Regions from separate parts of the Microbacterium luticellae genome, predicted to be linked through region 1. Evidence: predicted binding sites of a transcription regulator. Region 1 holds the regulator's gene; the other holds the start of a gene.

Evidence for each region. Region 1 encodes HrcA, which represses chaperone genes, less so after heat shock. Its sites were predicted from a motif close to TTNGCACTCGNNNNNNNCGAGTGCNAA; they were not measured.
Region 2: a site for HrcA is predicted at 2,113-2,139, ahead of groES (co-chaperone GroES). Genes of this name have one in related genera too.

What each region holds. Positions count from the first base shown of each region.
Region 1 covers NZ_JBNTKE010000001.1:207,242-215,418, forward strand. Annotated here, with positions in the region: gene ACQUSW_RS01010 (ABC transporter permease) at 1-181, opposite strand, end outside; gene ACQUSW_RS01015 (ABC transporter permease) at 183-1,166, opposite strand; gene lepA (translation elongation factor 4) at 1,400-3,262, shown strand; gene ACQUSW_RS01025 (DUF1990 domain-containing protein) at 3,311-3,964, shown strand; gene hemW (radical SAM family heme chaperone HemW) at 3,964-5,181, shown strand; gene hrcA (heat-inducible transcriptional repressor HrcA) at 5,259-6,293, shown strand; gene dnaJ (molecular chaperone DnaJ) at 6,342-7,448, shown strand; gene ACQUSW_RS01045 (16S rRNA (uracil(1498)-N(3))-methyltransferase) at 7,451-8,176, shown strand.
Region 2 covers NZ_JBNTKE010000001.1:1,074,132-1,082,308, forward strand. Annotated here, with positions in the region: gene rarD (EamA family transporter RarD) at 85-1,068, opposite strand; gene groES (co-chaperone GroES) at 1,730-2,026, opposite strand; gene ACQUSW_RS05260 (hypothetical protein) at 2,449-2,994, shown strand; gene ACQUSW_RS05265 (hypothetical protein) at 3,301-3,513, shown strand; gene ACQUSW_RS05270 (class I SAM-dependent methyltransferase) at 3,553-4,797, shown strand; gene ACQUSW_RS05275 (hypothetical protein) at 4,790-5,266, opposite strand; gene tsaD (tRNA (adenosine(37)-N6)-threonylcarbamoyltransferase complex transferase subunit TsaD) at 5,259-6,326, opposite strand; gene rimI (ribosomal protein S18-alanine N-acetyltransferase) at 6,323-6,796, opposite strand; gene tsaB (tRNA (adenosine(37)-N6)-threonylcarbamoyltransferase complex dimerization subunit type 1 TsaB) at 6,793-7,425, opposite strand; gene tsaE (tRNA (adenosine(37)-N6)-threonylcarbamoyltransferase complex ATPase subunit type 1 TsaE) at 7,483-8,079, opposite strand; gene alr (alanine racemase) at 8,079-8,177, opposite strand, start outside.

The DNA.
Region 1 (8,177 bases):
ATGGTCCTATTACAGCGAAAAGTACGAGAGCGATGAAGATGAATACGCCAACGACCGCGGGGCGGTTACGCACAAAACGGCGATAGTACAACTGGAAGCCCGACACACGCTTACGGCGAGGAATACGCGTCGCCGTTGTTTCGGGGCCTACGGGAGGCTGAACAGTGGATGCGGTGCTCATATCAACTCACCCTTACGCGCGGATCGAGAACGACAACGGCGATATCAGCCAAGATTGCTCCAATGGCAGTCAGTACGGCGCCGAATGCTGCAATTGCTACGACACCGTGGATGTCATTTTTTGCGATCGTGTCGACGAAGTATTTACCCATTCCGTTCCAGCCAAAGATTGACTCGGTCAGAATCGCCCCGGTAAAAACGGCGGGAATCGTAAAGGCCAGCTGCGTGGCAACAGGAATGAGTGATGGGCGCAGTGCGTGCTTGCGCACAGCCTGCGGTTTGGTGAGGCCCTTAGCTCTGGCGGTGCGCACATAATCAGCTTTGATGTTGTCGAGCAAAAGTGAGCGCTGCAAAAAGTGATACTGGGCGTAGCCTACGATCACCAGGGCAATGGTGGGCAGCGTAATGTGCTGCAGTTTGTCGATGATGAACGGAAAGAAGCCTGAAACATCTTTGCTGCCCGAGCCAGTGACAAAGAACACGCGAGTGCCCACCAGCTCGTTAAACCCAATGGCCAGCAGCACGATGCCGAGAGCAGCAACGACGATGTTGATGTTCATCGTGATGATCGATGTGGCTTGGCCGATGCGGTCAGCGAGCTTGTACTGGCGTGATGCGGTGTACACACCCAGTGCGATACCGATCACTGCCGCGATGATTGTTGCGCCAAGAACAAGCTCGGCGGAAATCCACATGCGGTAAGAAATCTGGTCGTTGATGGATTGACCAACCGGGCTCACTCCCCAGTCCCATCGAAAAAGGATGCCGGAGAACCAGTTCCACCACCGCTGAAGGAGCGGCACCTCGTCGCTGAGGTTTCGAGGAACCAGGAGATTATGAATCGCTTCCGGCGATAACGGCGGTCTTCTACCCACGTAGTTACTTCGTGGGTCTAAAAAGGCCCATGCCAAAAAGTACGTGAGGTTGGTTGCGATGACAATCATCAACAACCAGCCGAGGGTGCGTCGCACCAAGTACTTGATCAAGATTGTGCTCTTTCTCTCTCACAGACGCCGCACGGGGTCTCCGACACAACGCTGGGTCGCAGGCTATTCAAGCACTGGAAGCTCCATTTTGCGATGTAGGGCACGATGAAGCCGCCAATACTGCTGAACAGATGAAGAAAACGCTCCTCATTTGTCCCGAGCGACCGGGTGAGACTATCACTGTCGTGGCGGAATCGAACATATGGCTGGGGTGAGCCTACAATCAGGGGAACATGTCACCACGAGTTTCCACACCCTTGACCCCTGCCGGGACCCCGCCGACGCAGATTCGCAACTTCTGCATCATCGCGCACATTGACCACGGCAAATCAACCCTTGCTGACCGCATGCTGCAGATCACGGGCGTGGTTGCCGACCGTGACATGCGTGCGCAGTATCTCGACCGGATGGATCTTGAGCGCGAGCGAGGCATCACGATCAAGAGCCAGGCGGTGCGTATGCCGTGGGCGAGCGAGTCGGATGACGGTGGTGAGCCGGTGCCGTACGCACTCAATATGATCGACACGCCGGGCCACGTTGACTTTAGCTACGAGGTGTCGCGTTCTCTGGCCGCGTGCGAAGGCGCAGTTTTGCTCGTCGATGCCGCACAGGGAATCGAAGCACAAACGTTAGCAAACCTGTATCTTGCGCTCGAGAATGACCTCACGATCATTCCTGTGCTGAACAAGATCGACTTACCGGCTGCTGATCCTGAGAAGTTTGCGCTCGAAATTGCGAACCTTATCGGCGGTGACCCGGATGATGTGCTGCGTGTTTCTGGAAAGACAGGGCAGGGTGTAGAAGACCTGCTCGACCGTATTGTGCGTGAAATCCCGCCACCTGAGGGCGACCCGGAAGCACCGGCACGCGCCATGATCTTTGACTCGGTCTACGACACGTATCGCGGCGTCGTGACTTACGTTCGTATGATCGACGGCCACCTTGAACCGCGCCAGCGGATTCAGATGATGTCGACGCATGCGAATCACGAACTTCTTGAAATCGGTGTTTCCAGCCCCGAACCGCGGCCCTCTGAAGGCCTCGGGGTGGGCGAGGTCGGTTACCTCATTACCGGTGTCAAAGATGTGCGCCAGTCGAAAGTCGGCGACACCGTTACCAATGCCCAAAAGCCTGCCGAAGAACCACTCGCTGGTTACGTCGAACCCAAACCGATGGTTTTTTCGGGACTGTATCCGATCGACGGTAGTGACTATGCGGAGCTACGCGAATCGCTCGACAAATTGAAGCTTTCGGATGCTTCGCTGGTCTATGAACCCGAAACATCGGTGGCACTCGGATTCGGATTCCGCTGTGGGTTCCTGGGGCTGCTGCACTTAGAAATCATCACAGAACGCTTGGCACGCGAGTTTGGACTCGATCTGATCACCACTGCTCCGAGCGTCGTTTATGAGGTGTTGACCGACACAGGCGAAACAGTGACGGTGACGAATCCCAGTGAGTATCCGGATGGCCGAGTGGCATCCGTAACGGAACCCATGGTTCGCGCAGCAATGCTGACGCCCAAAGAATTCGTCGGCACGGTGATGGAACTGTGCCAGTCGCGGCGCGGAACGCTGCTCGGGATGGACTATTTATCGGAAGACCGCGTTGAGCTGCGCTACAATATTCCGCTGGGCGAAATTGTTTTTGACTTCTTCGACCAGTTGAAGTCACGCACACAGGGTTACGCCTCGTTGGATTATGAGCCCAGTGGTTCGCAGGAAGCCGATCTTGTCAAGGTCGATATTCTGCTGCAGGGCGAGAAGGTTGACGCGTTTAGTTCGATCGTGCACCGCGAGAAGGCATACACCTACGGCACAATGATGACGGAACGGCTACGCAAGCTGATTCCGCGCCAACAGTTCGAAGTGCCTATTCAGGCCGCTATTGGCGCTCGCATTATTGCCCGAGAGAACATTCGAGCGATACGAAAAGATGTGCTGGCCAAGTGTTATGGCGGCGATATCTCGCGCAAGCGCAAGCTCTTGGAGAAGCAAAAAGAAGGCAAGAAGCGCATGAAGATGGTAGGACGCGTTGAGGTGCCTCAAGAAGCCTTCATCGCTGCACTGTCGGGTGATGTTGAGGGCAAGAAGTAGGGCCCCTCGGTAAGGTTGTGTCCAGTTAGTGCCAGTAAGGTAATCACCATGCGCCGCGGAACGTTCCGAGAAGGCACGGTTAATTATGCAGCCGTGGGAGCCACCAGTGCACCTGATCTCATGCACTATCCACCGGAGGGCAGTACTCCGGCAGAACAGTCGTGGCGGATTGGCAGCGGTGAAGACCGTTTTCGTCACGCTGCAGACGCCCTGCTGTCGTGGAAACCACAGCGAGTCGCGGGGTTACAGGTCTCCGACGTGCGCCCCGCAGCCGGCCCCGTTTACTCGGGCGTGAGTTTTGACGCTGACGGAAACCCGATTGCGCCGAACCGCGACGAACCGGAGCAGCGGTTCGACGCCGAAGGCACACCCTATGCTGCTCCGGGGATGACACTGCGGCTGCACGGGCGTGTTAACGGCATGCGCGGTGATGCAGAAATTCGTGTGATTTCGGTCATCGAAAGCGCACGACAGGTGACGCTTGTGTTGGGCACCGTTGACGACTCGGTGGTGAGCGGCGAAGAACTCTTTGATCTCGTATGGCGCGAAGACAATGACGAAGTGTGGTTTAGCGTCCGCGCCTTCGATACGGCGCAGTCGATGCTGTATCGCATCGTTCCCGGCCTGGTAAAACGCCGCCGACGAGCACTTTTCGGCCAGTACCTGCGCGCGATTTCACCGATGTACGCGACCAGTGTGTAATGGTCGGTGCGTTACCGCTGGGAACCCCAGCACCACTGGACGGTCGGCTACCCACTGACCTCGCTGTCGACTCATCAACACCGTTTTCTGTATATCTGCACGTGCCATTTTGTACCGTGCGATGCGGATACTGCGACTTCAACACCTACACGGCCACAGAGCTTCGTGGCCTGCGTCAAGACGCGTTCGCTGACGTTCTTGTGAGCGAAATTGCGATGTCGGCAGAGATCATGCAGAAATCGGGGGCGCACCGCCGCGCGTCGACGGTATTTTTTGGGGGAGGCACGCCCACTCTTCTGCCCCCCAGCGACCTGCAAAAAATGCTCGATGCTGTGCGCGATCACTTCGGTGTTGTTCCGGATGCCGAGGTAACTGTCGAAGCGAACCCCGATACGGTGACGCAGCAGACGGCAGAGTTGCTGGCAGCGGCGGGGGTCAATCGACTGTCGATCGGTATGCAGTCGGCGGTGCCCCATGTGCTTGCGGCACTCGACCGTACACACAACCCCGATAACGTTGCTACAGCTGTCGCCGCGGCTCGAAACAGTGGCCTTCATGTGAGTCTCGACCTCATCTATGGTGCCCCGGGAGAATCACTCGATGACTGGCGCGCATCGCTCGATCAGGCGCTCGCATTGCAGCCCGATCATATTTCTGCCTATGCGCTCATCATCGAAGAGGGGACAAAGTTAGCCCGTCAGATTCGTCGCCGCGAGGTCGTTGCCCCCGACGACGATCTCCAGGCCGACATGTATGAGCTCGCAGACAGTGTGCTCGCGGCATCCGGCTATTCCTGGTACGAGGTCAGCAACTGGGCGCGGAGCGATAGTGATCGGTCACAGCACAATATGGCCTACTGGCAGAGCGCGCACTGGTGGGGTTATGGTCCCGGTGCTCACAGTCACGTCGCGGGCTTGCGGTGGTGGAACGTTAAGCATCCGGCCGCGTATGCAGCACGACTGGCCGCGGGGGAGTCGCCCGCTGCTGGCCGTGAACGCCCCGATGCCGAGGCCCGCTATTTGGAGCATGTACTGTTGCGCTCGCGCATGGCCGAGGGACTCGAAATTTCTGGTTTGCCGGATGCTGCTCGCCAGCGCGTCGCCGACCTCATTGCGCGCGAACTTGTTGACCCCGTCAAAGCGCTGACGGGTACGGTTGTGCTGACGCGCAAGGGGAGACTGTTAGCAGACGCGGTTGTTCGCGAACTGACACGGTAGAATTGGCACTCAGCATCGACGAGTGCCAATATTGCTTCTCGGTGTGTGCTGAGCATGAGAGCGAACAAGGAGGACCGGTGGTTAGCGAGAGAGGCCTGCAGGTACTTCGTGCCATCGTGCAGGACTACGTGGAGACTCGCGAGCCTGTAGGCAGTCGTGCGATTGTTGAACGCCATGCTTTCGGGGTTTCGGCAGCGACGATTCGCAACGATATGGCGCAGCTCGAAGACGAAGAGCTTATTACGGCACCCCATACGTCATCGGGGCGCGTGCCCACCGATAAGGGTTATCGAGTCTTTGTTAACCATCTCGCCCAGTTGCGTCCGTTGTCGTCTGCTCAACGCCGCGCCATCACCGCTTTCCTTGCTGAGCCGACCGACCTTGACGACCTTATGGCGCGCACTGTTCGTGTACTTACCCGACTCACAGGGCAAGTAGCGCTGGCGCAGTATCCGTCATTTGCTCGTGCGCACATTACGCATGTCGAAATCGTTGCCCTTGGTCCACACCGGCTTTTGGTCGTTCTCGTTACGGATTCGGGCGCGGTCTCACAGCGTATCGCCGTATTTGATGGATCGCTCGACGAGCAAGATATGGCAATTATTCGCACCCGGGTTTCTTCATTACTCACCGGTGAATCCGTCGGCGAGGCTTCGGCACTCCTGTCTCAACTGGCCGAGGTGCCTCACGAGCAACGAATAACCGCCGCGCTGGCAACGCTCGCGCGAGTCATCGGCGAAGAACTTGCCGAGTTTCGCCAGGAACGTCTTGTTATGGCCGGTGCTGCAACATTGGCTCGACGCGAACATGATTTTCGGGGCAGCATTCACCCGCTCCTCGAAGCCATTGAGGAGCAAGTGACGCTGTTGCGGCTCATGAGCGAGATGGTGGTCGATGAACACGGTCTTGCAGCCAGCATCGGTACCGAAAACGAGGCTTTTGGTTTGCCCGAGGCGTCTATCGTCACGAGCAACTACGCCAGTGCGACGGGCACGGCGCGCGTAGGTGTTATGGGGCCAACCCGCATGGACTACCCCAGCAACTTTGCGGCGGCGCGAGCCGTGGCACGCTATTTGTCTGACCTTCTTGACGACGATGAGAAGAGTCAGTGAAAGCAACGGAGACAAAAGCGAGAATAAATCTCGCAGGGAAAGGTGACTGTGGTCGACCACTATGAAACCCTCGGCGTTTCGCGCGATGCGAGCGAAGAGGAGATCAAAAAGGCGTATCGCAAGCTGGCTCGTCAGCTGCACCCCGACGTTAACCCCGGTGAAGACGCTGCCGAACGCTTCAAACTCGTAACACACGCTTACGATGTGCTTAGTGACCCTGAATCGCGCCAGCGCTATGACATGGGTGGCGACGGAGCCGGCGGTTTCTCCGGATTCGGTGGCTTCGGCGATATTTTTGAAACATTCTTTGGTGCAGCTGGCGGGCCACGCGCTGCGCGTCCTCGCTCCCGCCGCGAGCGAGGACAAGACGCCCTCGTGCGAGTCAATCTCGAACTCGGTGACGTTGTCTTCGGTGTTCACCGCGACATCGACGTTGATACGGCCGTGCTGTGCGAGACGTGCGAAGGCTCCTGCTGTCAGCAAGGTACCGGACCGGTCACCTGTGACGTTTGTGGCGGGAGCGGCCATGTTCAGCAGCAGGTGCGAAGCCTGCTGGGTAATGTTGTGACCACAGCACCCTGTGGCGCCTGTGAAGGCTTTGGCACGACAATCCCGCACCCCTGCCCCACCTGTAACGGACAGGGCCGCGTGCGCGCACGGCGCACCGTTTCTTTAGATATTCCCTCGGGCGTCGAGACCGGCTTGCGTCTGCAATTGCCCGGATCCGGAGAAATTGGGCGCGCCGGTGGCCCGCACGGCGACCTGTATGTCGAAATTGCCGTCGCGCCGCATCCGGTCTTCAGTCGCGAAGGCGACGACCTTCTCGCGACGCTCGAAGTGTCTATGACCGACGCTGTGCTGGGTACAACAACAACCATTGAATCACTCGACGGCCCCGTCGAGCTCGAGATCCGCGCCGGACTGCAATCCGGCGACGTACTGACAATCAAGGGGCGAGGAATTACCCCACTGCGTCAGCCGCAACGCGGAGACCTACGAGTGGGCGTACAGGTTGTTACACCAACAAAGATCGACGCCAAACAGCGTGCACTGCTCGAAGAGTTCGCTGGCCGCACAAAATCTCCCGCTCCTAAGCTTGCCGAGTTCCACCAGGGAATATTCTCTAAACTTCGTGATCGATTCCGAGGAAACTAGTCGTGGCGCTGCATTTTGTGTCTGACGACGTTACGGCAGCGCACCCCGGAGACACCGTGACACTCACGGGGAGCGAAGCAAAACACGCCGCCGTCGTTCGCAGACTGCGAGTCGGTGAACCCGTCACGGTCGGAGACGGAGCCGGTGTATGGCTCGAGGGGCGGGCACAAGAAGTTGCCGCACAACAGGTGCACATTCTGATTGAGAACCGCACCGAAACGCGACGGCCGAACCCACAGATAACCCTCGTGCAGGCACTGGCTAAAGGAGACCGTGCCGAGCTGGCGATTCAAGCAGCATGCGAACTTGGCGTCGACACCATCGTGCCCTGGCAAGCATCACGCAGCATTTCGCGCTGGGAAGGCCCAAAGGCTCGTAAAGGACACGATCGCTGGTCAACCATCGTTCGAGAAGCGTCAAAACAGGCGCATCGTGCATGGATTCCCGAGGTGAGCCCGGTCACCACGCTCGAGCAGGCACTGTCGACAACAACAGGGCAGGTTCTTGTTCTCGATCCCACAGCGAGCGAACGAGTATCTACTGTCGACCTCGATGGTCGCAACATTACGCTCATCGTGGGACCCGAAGGCGGTATTACACCCGAAGAACTCGCGCTGTGTGAGGCATCCGGAGCCTGCCCCGTACGCCTCGGAGACACGGTACTGCGCACCTCGACCGCAGGCCCCGCGGCCATCGCCGTGCTTTCGGCCCGTCTAGGCCGCTGGTAAC
Region 2 (8,177 bases), 870 kb from region 1:
GCTCCCTTGCGTCAATGAACGTGGACGACCCTTCTTCGGGTGTTCCTCACCATAATCGGTTGACGCACCCCGTGGGTGCCAGTTCTATCTCAGTGCGCTAACGATCTGCGGATCGTCATCGTTTTTTGGCGGATTTGTGGTGTTTGTGCCGGGTTCGGGTGCCGGTGGGGTTGTGGCATCCGGATGCTTGACACTGCGGCGAGTTTTGCGGGTGCGGCGTGTGTGCGCGAGCAGGTCGGCAATAAATATGGTGATCGCGATCCACACGAGAATGAAACCGGCCCAGCGTTCGGGCGGCATGGGTTCGCCGAGCAGTAGCCAGCCGACCAAGAATTGCATGACGGGTGTGATGAATTGCAGCATGCCGACGGCGGCGAGGCTGATGCGGCGGGTTCCGGTAGCGAACAGCAGTAGTGGTATGGCGGTGGCCACCCCTGCGAATGCCACAAGAATCGTGTGCGTGGGCCCGTGTGCGCCCCACGTGATCCCGGTGGTTGCGCCGACAATGATCAGTTGAATAACGGCGATCGGCACCAACCAAAACGTTTCAAACGTGAGGCCGCTCATTGCATCCACCGACGGCCCGATGTTCTTCTTCACCAGCCCGTAGCAACCAAACGACGCCGTGAGCGCAAGAGCAATCCACGGCACACTGCCGTACGCCACAATAATCGTCACAACAGCAACACCGGCCACCGCAATCGCCGCCCACTGCGTGCGACGAATACGCTCCTTCAAAACAAACACACCCAACAACACCGTCGTGATCGGGTTAATAAAATATCCGAGACTCGTCTCGACCACGTGCCCCGTGAGCGCCGCGACAACAAACACCTGCCAGTTGACGTAAATGAGCACACCGGCCAGCGCCGTCAACAGCATTAACCGCCTGTTGCGCACAATCGCCCGCAACGGCCGCCACGCCCGCGTCACCGCCAAAATCACCACACAAAACACGAGCGAAAGCAGCACCCGCCACGCCACAAGCTCCCACGGCCCCGTCGGCAGCAGCAACAAAAAGTACAGCGGCAGCACACCCCACAGCACATACGCCGTCGTCGCCGCCATGACCCCCGCCCCAACAGAACGAGAATCACCACCCGGATGCTGCACCCCGGCCACCGCACGAGAACCCACGGCACAACCCTAAGCCCGACCGGGCCCCATTTCGCGCCACCGGGCACAACACGCCGTAGCACCCGCGCACCACACGGCATGTCGCGACCGGCCGCAACACGTGAACTCACGCCCTCTACCGCCACCGGGCACGTTGTCGCCGCCACCGGGCACGACATGCCGCAACATCCGCAGACCCAACGGCGTGTTGTGCCCGGTCGCGAAAAAGAAAACGGCGCATAACAGCGAACCACGGCCCTGCGCCACCACCGGCGCACCTTTTCCCTCTACCGCAACCGGACACGACACGCCGCAGCACCCGCGCACCCAACGGCGTGTTGTGCCCGGTCGCGGGGAGAAGGGGAACGGCGGGGAGAAGAGGAACGGCGGCGAGACCACGAGCGAACCGAAAAGGGGAACCGAACCGTAAAGAGGAACGGCGGCGAGACCACGAGCGAACCGAAAAGGGGAACCGAACCGTAAAGGGGAACGACCGCCACGCAACGACCGAACCGCAAAGGGGAACGGCCGCGGGACGCGAAAGAGGCCCGAACGGGGAACGTTCGAGCCTCTTTTGCCGGTCGCCCCCGCGAAGGTGGGCGGCGGGTGTTGCTTAGCGGACGACGACAGCCAGTACGTCGCGAGCCGACAGCACGAGGTACTCCTCGGCGCCGAACTTCACCTCGGTGCCGCCGTACTTGCTGTAGAGAACGCGGTCGCCCACGGCGACGTCGAGCGGAACACGGTTACCGTTATCGTCGATACGGCCGGGGCCTACGGCCACAACCTCGCCCTCCTGGGGCTTCTCTTTAGCGGTGTCGGGGATGACCAGTCCACTGGCGGTGGTCTGCTCGGCCTCGACCTGCTGGATGACGATGCGGTCCTCGAGCGGCTTGATGGAAACCGACACGGTCTACCTCTGCTTTCTTGACGGTGAGACAAAAGACTCGTTCGCACTCTCACGTCGAGAGTGCTAACTACAGTGTATTAGGTCAATTGGCACTCACGCAATGCGAGTGCCAATTTCATGCCACGATCGCACATTGTTTCTCACTGCTCACCGACCCGCGCCGCACCCATCACAGTGCTGCACGAAGGTCTCATATCAAAAAATGTTGAGTTTTTCCAATCAGACTACTGACGGATAGAAAAACTGAACTTAGAGTGACACCACGCACTACGGATCAGGCCCGACTGATCCCATGCCGGAGTCTTGGGGACTCGTACCGAAACGGCAGTCATGCTCGGACAACATTGAGTGTTTCGTGCGCATTCTGGGGAGTGTCGCAGGGGCTTTGGCGTTTGCGATAGTCACGGCTTTGGGGAGAGCAAGTGCGAAGCGGTATTTGGGGAACCCGTAAGATCACGCATCGTGAAAACGCGCGTAAACGCGGTCGCGCGATCCCGGCAGCGGTCGCCGGAGCTGTAGCCGTAGTGCTCAGCTTCGGCGCCATTGCGCCGGCGTTGGCCGATACGCCTGATCCCGTTGCCAGCCACTCTCCGGCGGGCGACCAAGAAAGCTCCGACCCTACGCAGACTCCGGACCCGATTGACGTTACGGCAGCGCCCGATGACGAAATACCAGCGCCGGTTGATGAGAGCCCAGCGCCCGACGAAGGCGCTGATGATAGTGCGCCCACTCTGTCTCCTGAGGACGACGGTGCGCCGCCAGCCGAAGAGATCTCTGAGAGCGACAGTGAAAACGACAGTGATCTTCCTATTCCGGATGCTCCAACCCCGGTCGTTACTCCGTTTGCAGTCGGCCCTGACGGTATCCAGCCTCCGTACGTGCGCTGGACAGTTAAGCATGATCCTTCAGGGATCTCGTTGGCGGCGCCACTTTTCAGATCAATGGCCCAGCGACATCTAACTTCTTGAACCAGTTATCGTGGCCTAGCTCGTCATTCGAAGTGGCTGACTGCACCCAAGCACCGTGTTCAGGGCCAGATCTGGATCCCGACCCGGGAGAGTTTCTCGTCAAGGAATTTAACGGTCATACGGTCAAGGCAGCAACCGTTATCGGATCCGCCAGGACGAAGTCCCTCAGGACTATTCGTTCTTGAACACCGCGAAGTGGATTGAGATTCCCGGTAAGTCAGGGCTTTTTAGCGACCCGGCCGAGCCCGGGTATCGGCCCAGAGGGGGTTGTCGTAACCGATTGCATCGAAAACAACGCACGGCTATATGGGCGAAGGCTCGCCGCTCGGGGTTAACTCGCATCGGATTCTCGTGACGGGTGAACGGGTGATGCAGACGCCGCCACAGGACGTTGCTGATTCGACGCACGCGCCAGATATTCCGGGCTTTCCGTGGTGGGCGGTAGTGATGGGCGGCGGGCTTGCCACTATCGGTCTTTTTGTGTGGCGCTGGGGTTATCCGCCTAAGAAGCGCGCATGACAGCCGCCTCACTTTCGTCATGAGCAATAGGCTGGACGAGTGCGCCGTGATGACTTTGCCCTGTTAACCTCGCCCGCGGGCCACGATTTACTGCAGCGCATCACGCCTGTCACTTCGCGCGACGATGCCGTGGCTGCGGTGAATCGTTTGCGTAAACAGGGGTACAACGCCGACCTTGTGGCGGTTGCGGCTGAGCAGGCGCTGCTGCGAGCGCAGGCTCGCGCAAAGTTTGGTGATGGGGCGCTTCGGATGCTGCTGACGCGCGCCGGCCTCGAGCAAGCCACGCGTGCCGATGCTGCCCGCTATCACGCGAACCGGATGCATGCTGCGGGCTTTTCGCGCGTCATTGATCTGGGGTGCGGGTTGGGCGGCGACAGTGTTCGCTTTGCCGAAGAGGGTATGAGTGTGACGGCCGTGGAGGCCGATGAGGTCACGGCATTGCTGGCTGCGCACAATCTTTTGCCGTGGAGCGACCGGACCGAAGTGGTGCATGCGACGGCCGAAGAGTATCTGGCCTCGCGGTGGAAAACGGCGGGGGTGGCGCAGCATCCGGATGCTTCCGACGCGAGATGTGCACTGTGGTTTGATCCGGCGCGGCGCACGGCGGGCCACAAGGAAACCCGCCGGGTGACGACGGCCGACTATTCTCCGGCGTTGGACTGGGTTTTTGAGCAGGCTGCGCGTTACCCGGCGGGGATCAAGTTGGGGCCCGGCCATGATCGTGACGCGCTGCCCGAGCATGCCGAAACGCAGTGGGTGAGCGTGCAGGGGCAGGTGGTGGAACTTGTTGTGTGGACGCGAGAGCTTGCCCGCCCCGGTGTCGGTCGTGCTGCTCTTGTGGTTCGCGATGGTGTGCAGCACGAGCTCACTGCAGCCGCTGACGCGCCTGATGCACCGGTGCGCGATCTGGGTGCGTATGTGTATGAGCCGGATGGTGCTGTGATTCGGGCCCGACTTATCGGTGAGGTTGCCCGGTGTGCGCGGGCAGGAATGCTCGATGCGCACGTCGCGTACTTTACAAGCGATGAACACGTCGATTCGCCGTTTGCGCAGGCGTTCCGAGTGCGGCGGGTGTTGCCCTTGCAGGTGAAAGCCTTGGCACGCGAACTGCGTGCCGAGAATATTGGTCGGCTCGAGATTAAAAAACGCGGTGTTGATATTGATCCCGCTCAGTTGCGCACACAGCTTAAGCTGCGTGGGCCACACGGTGCCACTGTAATACTGACGCGCATTGGCGATGAGCGCGTGGCGATTCTCGCCGACCGCGTCTCAACCGCTAATTGATCCAGCGCAGAGCGATCGCGGTCCACACGAGCCATCCGGCACTGTAGACGGTGGCGGTAATGCTGAGTATGAGCGACCATGCACTCATAAGGCGACTTTCGTTGGAGCGCCGTAAGCACATGATGCTGGCCAGCAGTGCGAGCACGGCCAGTGGTAGCCCCCACGCTACGAACAGTGACGAAACGAAGGCGACGATCGCGGCGGTGAGCGCCCACGGTGCCAGTTGTGCGGGTTCGACGATGGGGGTGTCGTCGGGTTTCCATGGTTCGGCGTCGTCTTCGTCTATGGGCGACCATTCTTCTTCGTTGACGCCGGGGCCACTGTGCACCGTGATGGCGGTCGGTCCGGTCGGTAACGACTGGTAGCCGGGTTTGGAGCGGCCCGGTATTCGTGCGGGGTCGGTCACATGCAGGAGACCGTCGAATACGGGCTCCTTGCGCGGCGGGGTGTCTGGCTCGTCGCTAGTCATCGCGAGTCTCAGCTACCTGAATTTCGGTGACCGGCAGTGTCGAGTCGGCACCGAAGTTGAGCGTGGATGGGCGTCGCCCCGAAGCAATGAGTTCGGCGGCGAGCGCAGCGATCATGGCGCCGTTATCGGTGCACAAGCTCAGCGGCGGAATGCGCACGTCGACGCCTGCTGCGGTGGCGCGTTCGAGGGCGACATCGCGCAGTCGCTTGTTGGCGATCACTCCCCCGCCCAGCAACAGGCGCGGTACGCCGCGGTCTTTGCATGCTGCGAGCGCTTTCGTCACGAGCACGTCGACGACTGCTTCGCGGAAGCTCGCGGCAACATCGGCAACCGGTACGGGTTCTCCTGCGGCTTCGCAGCGTTCCACCCACCGGGCTACAGCCGTTTTTAGGCCCGAAAATGAGTAGTCGTAGCGGTGTTTGGCCATGTCGCTGGCTCGTGAGAGTCCGCGAGGAAAATTGATGGCGTGGGGGTTGCCGGATGCTGCTGCCCGGTCGATTTCTGGTCCGCCAGGGTAGGGCAGGCCCAACAGTCGCGCCACTTTATCGAAGGCCTCACCGGCTGCGTCGTCCATGGTTTCACCGAGCATTTCGACATCGGTGGTGAGGTCGCGTACGTGCAGCAGTGAGGTGTGCCCGCCGCTGACGAGCAGCGCAATCGTCGGGTATTCGAGTGGCGGAGTGTCGGGGGTGAGTATGTCGGCGGCGATGTGACCGACAAGATGGTTGACGGCGTAGAGAGGTTTGCCGAGAGAGACGGCAAGACCTTTGCCTGCGCCGATACCGACCATGAGTGCACCGGCAAGCCCAGGCCCGCTGGTGACGGCAACCGCATCGAGGTCGTGAAGGCTCACCTTTGCTTCTTCGAGTGCCTTTTCGATGGAGGGTTGGAGTGCTTCAAGGTGGGCTCGGGCGGCCACTTCGGGTACGACGCCACCGTAGCGGGCGTGTTCGTTCATGCTCGACGCGATGGTGTTCGACAGCAGTGTGCGGCCACGTACGATGCCGATGCCGGTTTCGTCGCAGCTAGTTTCGATGCCAAGCACGAGAGGTTCGGTCATAGCTGTGGTTCTTTCGGTTGTGCCCAGTGGTGAAGGCCCAGACGCATGACGATCGCGTCGGTGCCGTCAGGCCGGTAGTAGCGGGGTCGGCGGCCGATTTCGGTGAAGCCTTCTGATGTGTACAGGCTGATTGCCGGGGTGTTGTCGGCCCGCACGTCGAGAAACGTTTCGTGTGCACCGCGCTGTATCGCCTCGCGCAACAGGTGGCGCAGCATGGCCCGGCCGCGCCCCGTGCCGCGCATGTCGGGGTCGAGCGCGATGGTTTGTATGTCGCTGTCGCGCGCACCGGCGAGCGCCCGTAAGCCGGCATAACCGCAGATGGTGCCGTCTATATCGTCGACAATGTAGTGGTTGTGGGGCGAAGCAAGTTCTGCATGCATGGTGTCGCGCTGCCATGCATCGTCAATAAAACACCGTTGTTCGAGGACCATAATGCCGTCGAGATCGTGGGGTGTGGCGGTGCGGATCACTGTGCGACTCTCTTGGGTGGCACGGGTTGACGCGCGTCGGGTTCACGCAGGTATAACGGTTCGGGGCCGCACAGCGTGCGTTCTGCGGCGGCTGCGCGTTGCCCTACGCGAGCGAGCGCTGCGGCCGAGAGCTCGGTAGTTTCGATGCCCCGGATGCCTCCCAAACGTGTTTCTACTTCGGCACGCGGCACGAGTACCGTGTCAACGACCGCCGCGGGAAGGCCCTCGTTATCGAGGCCTTCGAATATGGTGACGGCTGCTTCGCGGCGGCGAGCGTCGGTAATGACAGCGAATGGCCGGGCTGTAGCATCCGGCTCTCTTGTCATGGCATCAAGGGCTGCGCCCCAGTGGCTGGGCACGGCGATGACAGGAATTTTGCGGGCGAGAGCGAAGGCGCGCGCCGCGGCGATGCCAATGCGCAGGCCGGTGAAGGGGCCGGGGCCCATGCCCGCCACCACGTGGGTGATGGTAGAGGTGTCGGGGGTACTGTCGAGTACAGATTGTATGAGCTGGCCGATCACTTCGGCATGGCCCAATGGGTCGCTGCTCGATGCTTCGGCCAGCGTCGCTCCTTCGGCGTTGATGAGCGCGGCAGCCGAGCCAAGAGATGTGTCGACGGCGAGAATCACTCTTCCAGGGTACTGGGCTGGCGCTGCATGAGAGCCGGGTGGTGGTGCGTGGTGTGTTTAGCGGCTTTCGCGTGTGACCGTGACGATGCGCGGGGCATCGGCGTCGAGGTCACTCGCGTCGATGGCGAAGTCGCCCGCATTGCTGCCCGCGTCGCCGCTTGCGTCGCCGTGTGGGACACCGTGCGCGACATCGTTCTCGTCACCGTGCGCGACACCATGCACGCTACCGTTCGCGTCATCGGGCACGCCACCGATGGGGCGCTCGAATTCGATATCCCACCAGGTGTCGGCGAGGTCTTCTGCGAGTCCTCTTCCCCATTCAACGACAACGACGGAGCGTTCGACGGCGATGTCGAGGTCGTCGAGTTCGGCTGCTGAGCCGAGCCGGTAGGCGTCCATGTGCACGAGCGGCGCGCGACCGGTGAGTGAGGGGTGGGTGCGGGCGATAACGAATGTGGGGCTTTGGATGGGGCCGCGCACGCCGAGCCCCTCGGCTAGGCCACGAGTGAAGGTGGTTTTTCCTGCGCCGAGTGGGCCGGTAAGAATGATGACGTCTCCGGCAACAAGTTGCGACCCGATCGTGCGGCCGAACTCGTGCATGTCGTCGGCGGTAGCGATGGTGCGTTGGCCAAGGAGTGTGTTGCTGAGGGGCACTAGTGGTCACCGCCGATCACTCGTGGCACTCGGGCGCCAATGCGGGTGACGATTTCGTAGTTGATGGTGCCTGCGGCGTCGGCCCAGTCGGTGGCCGA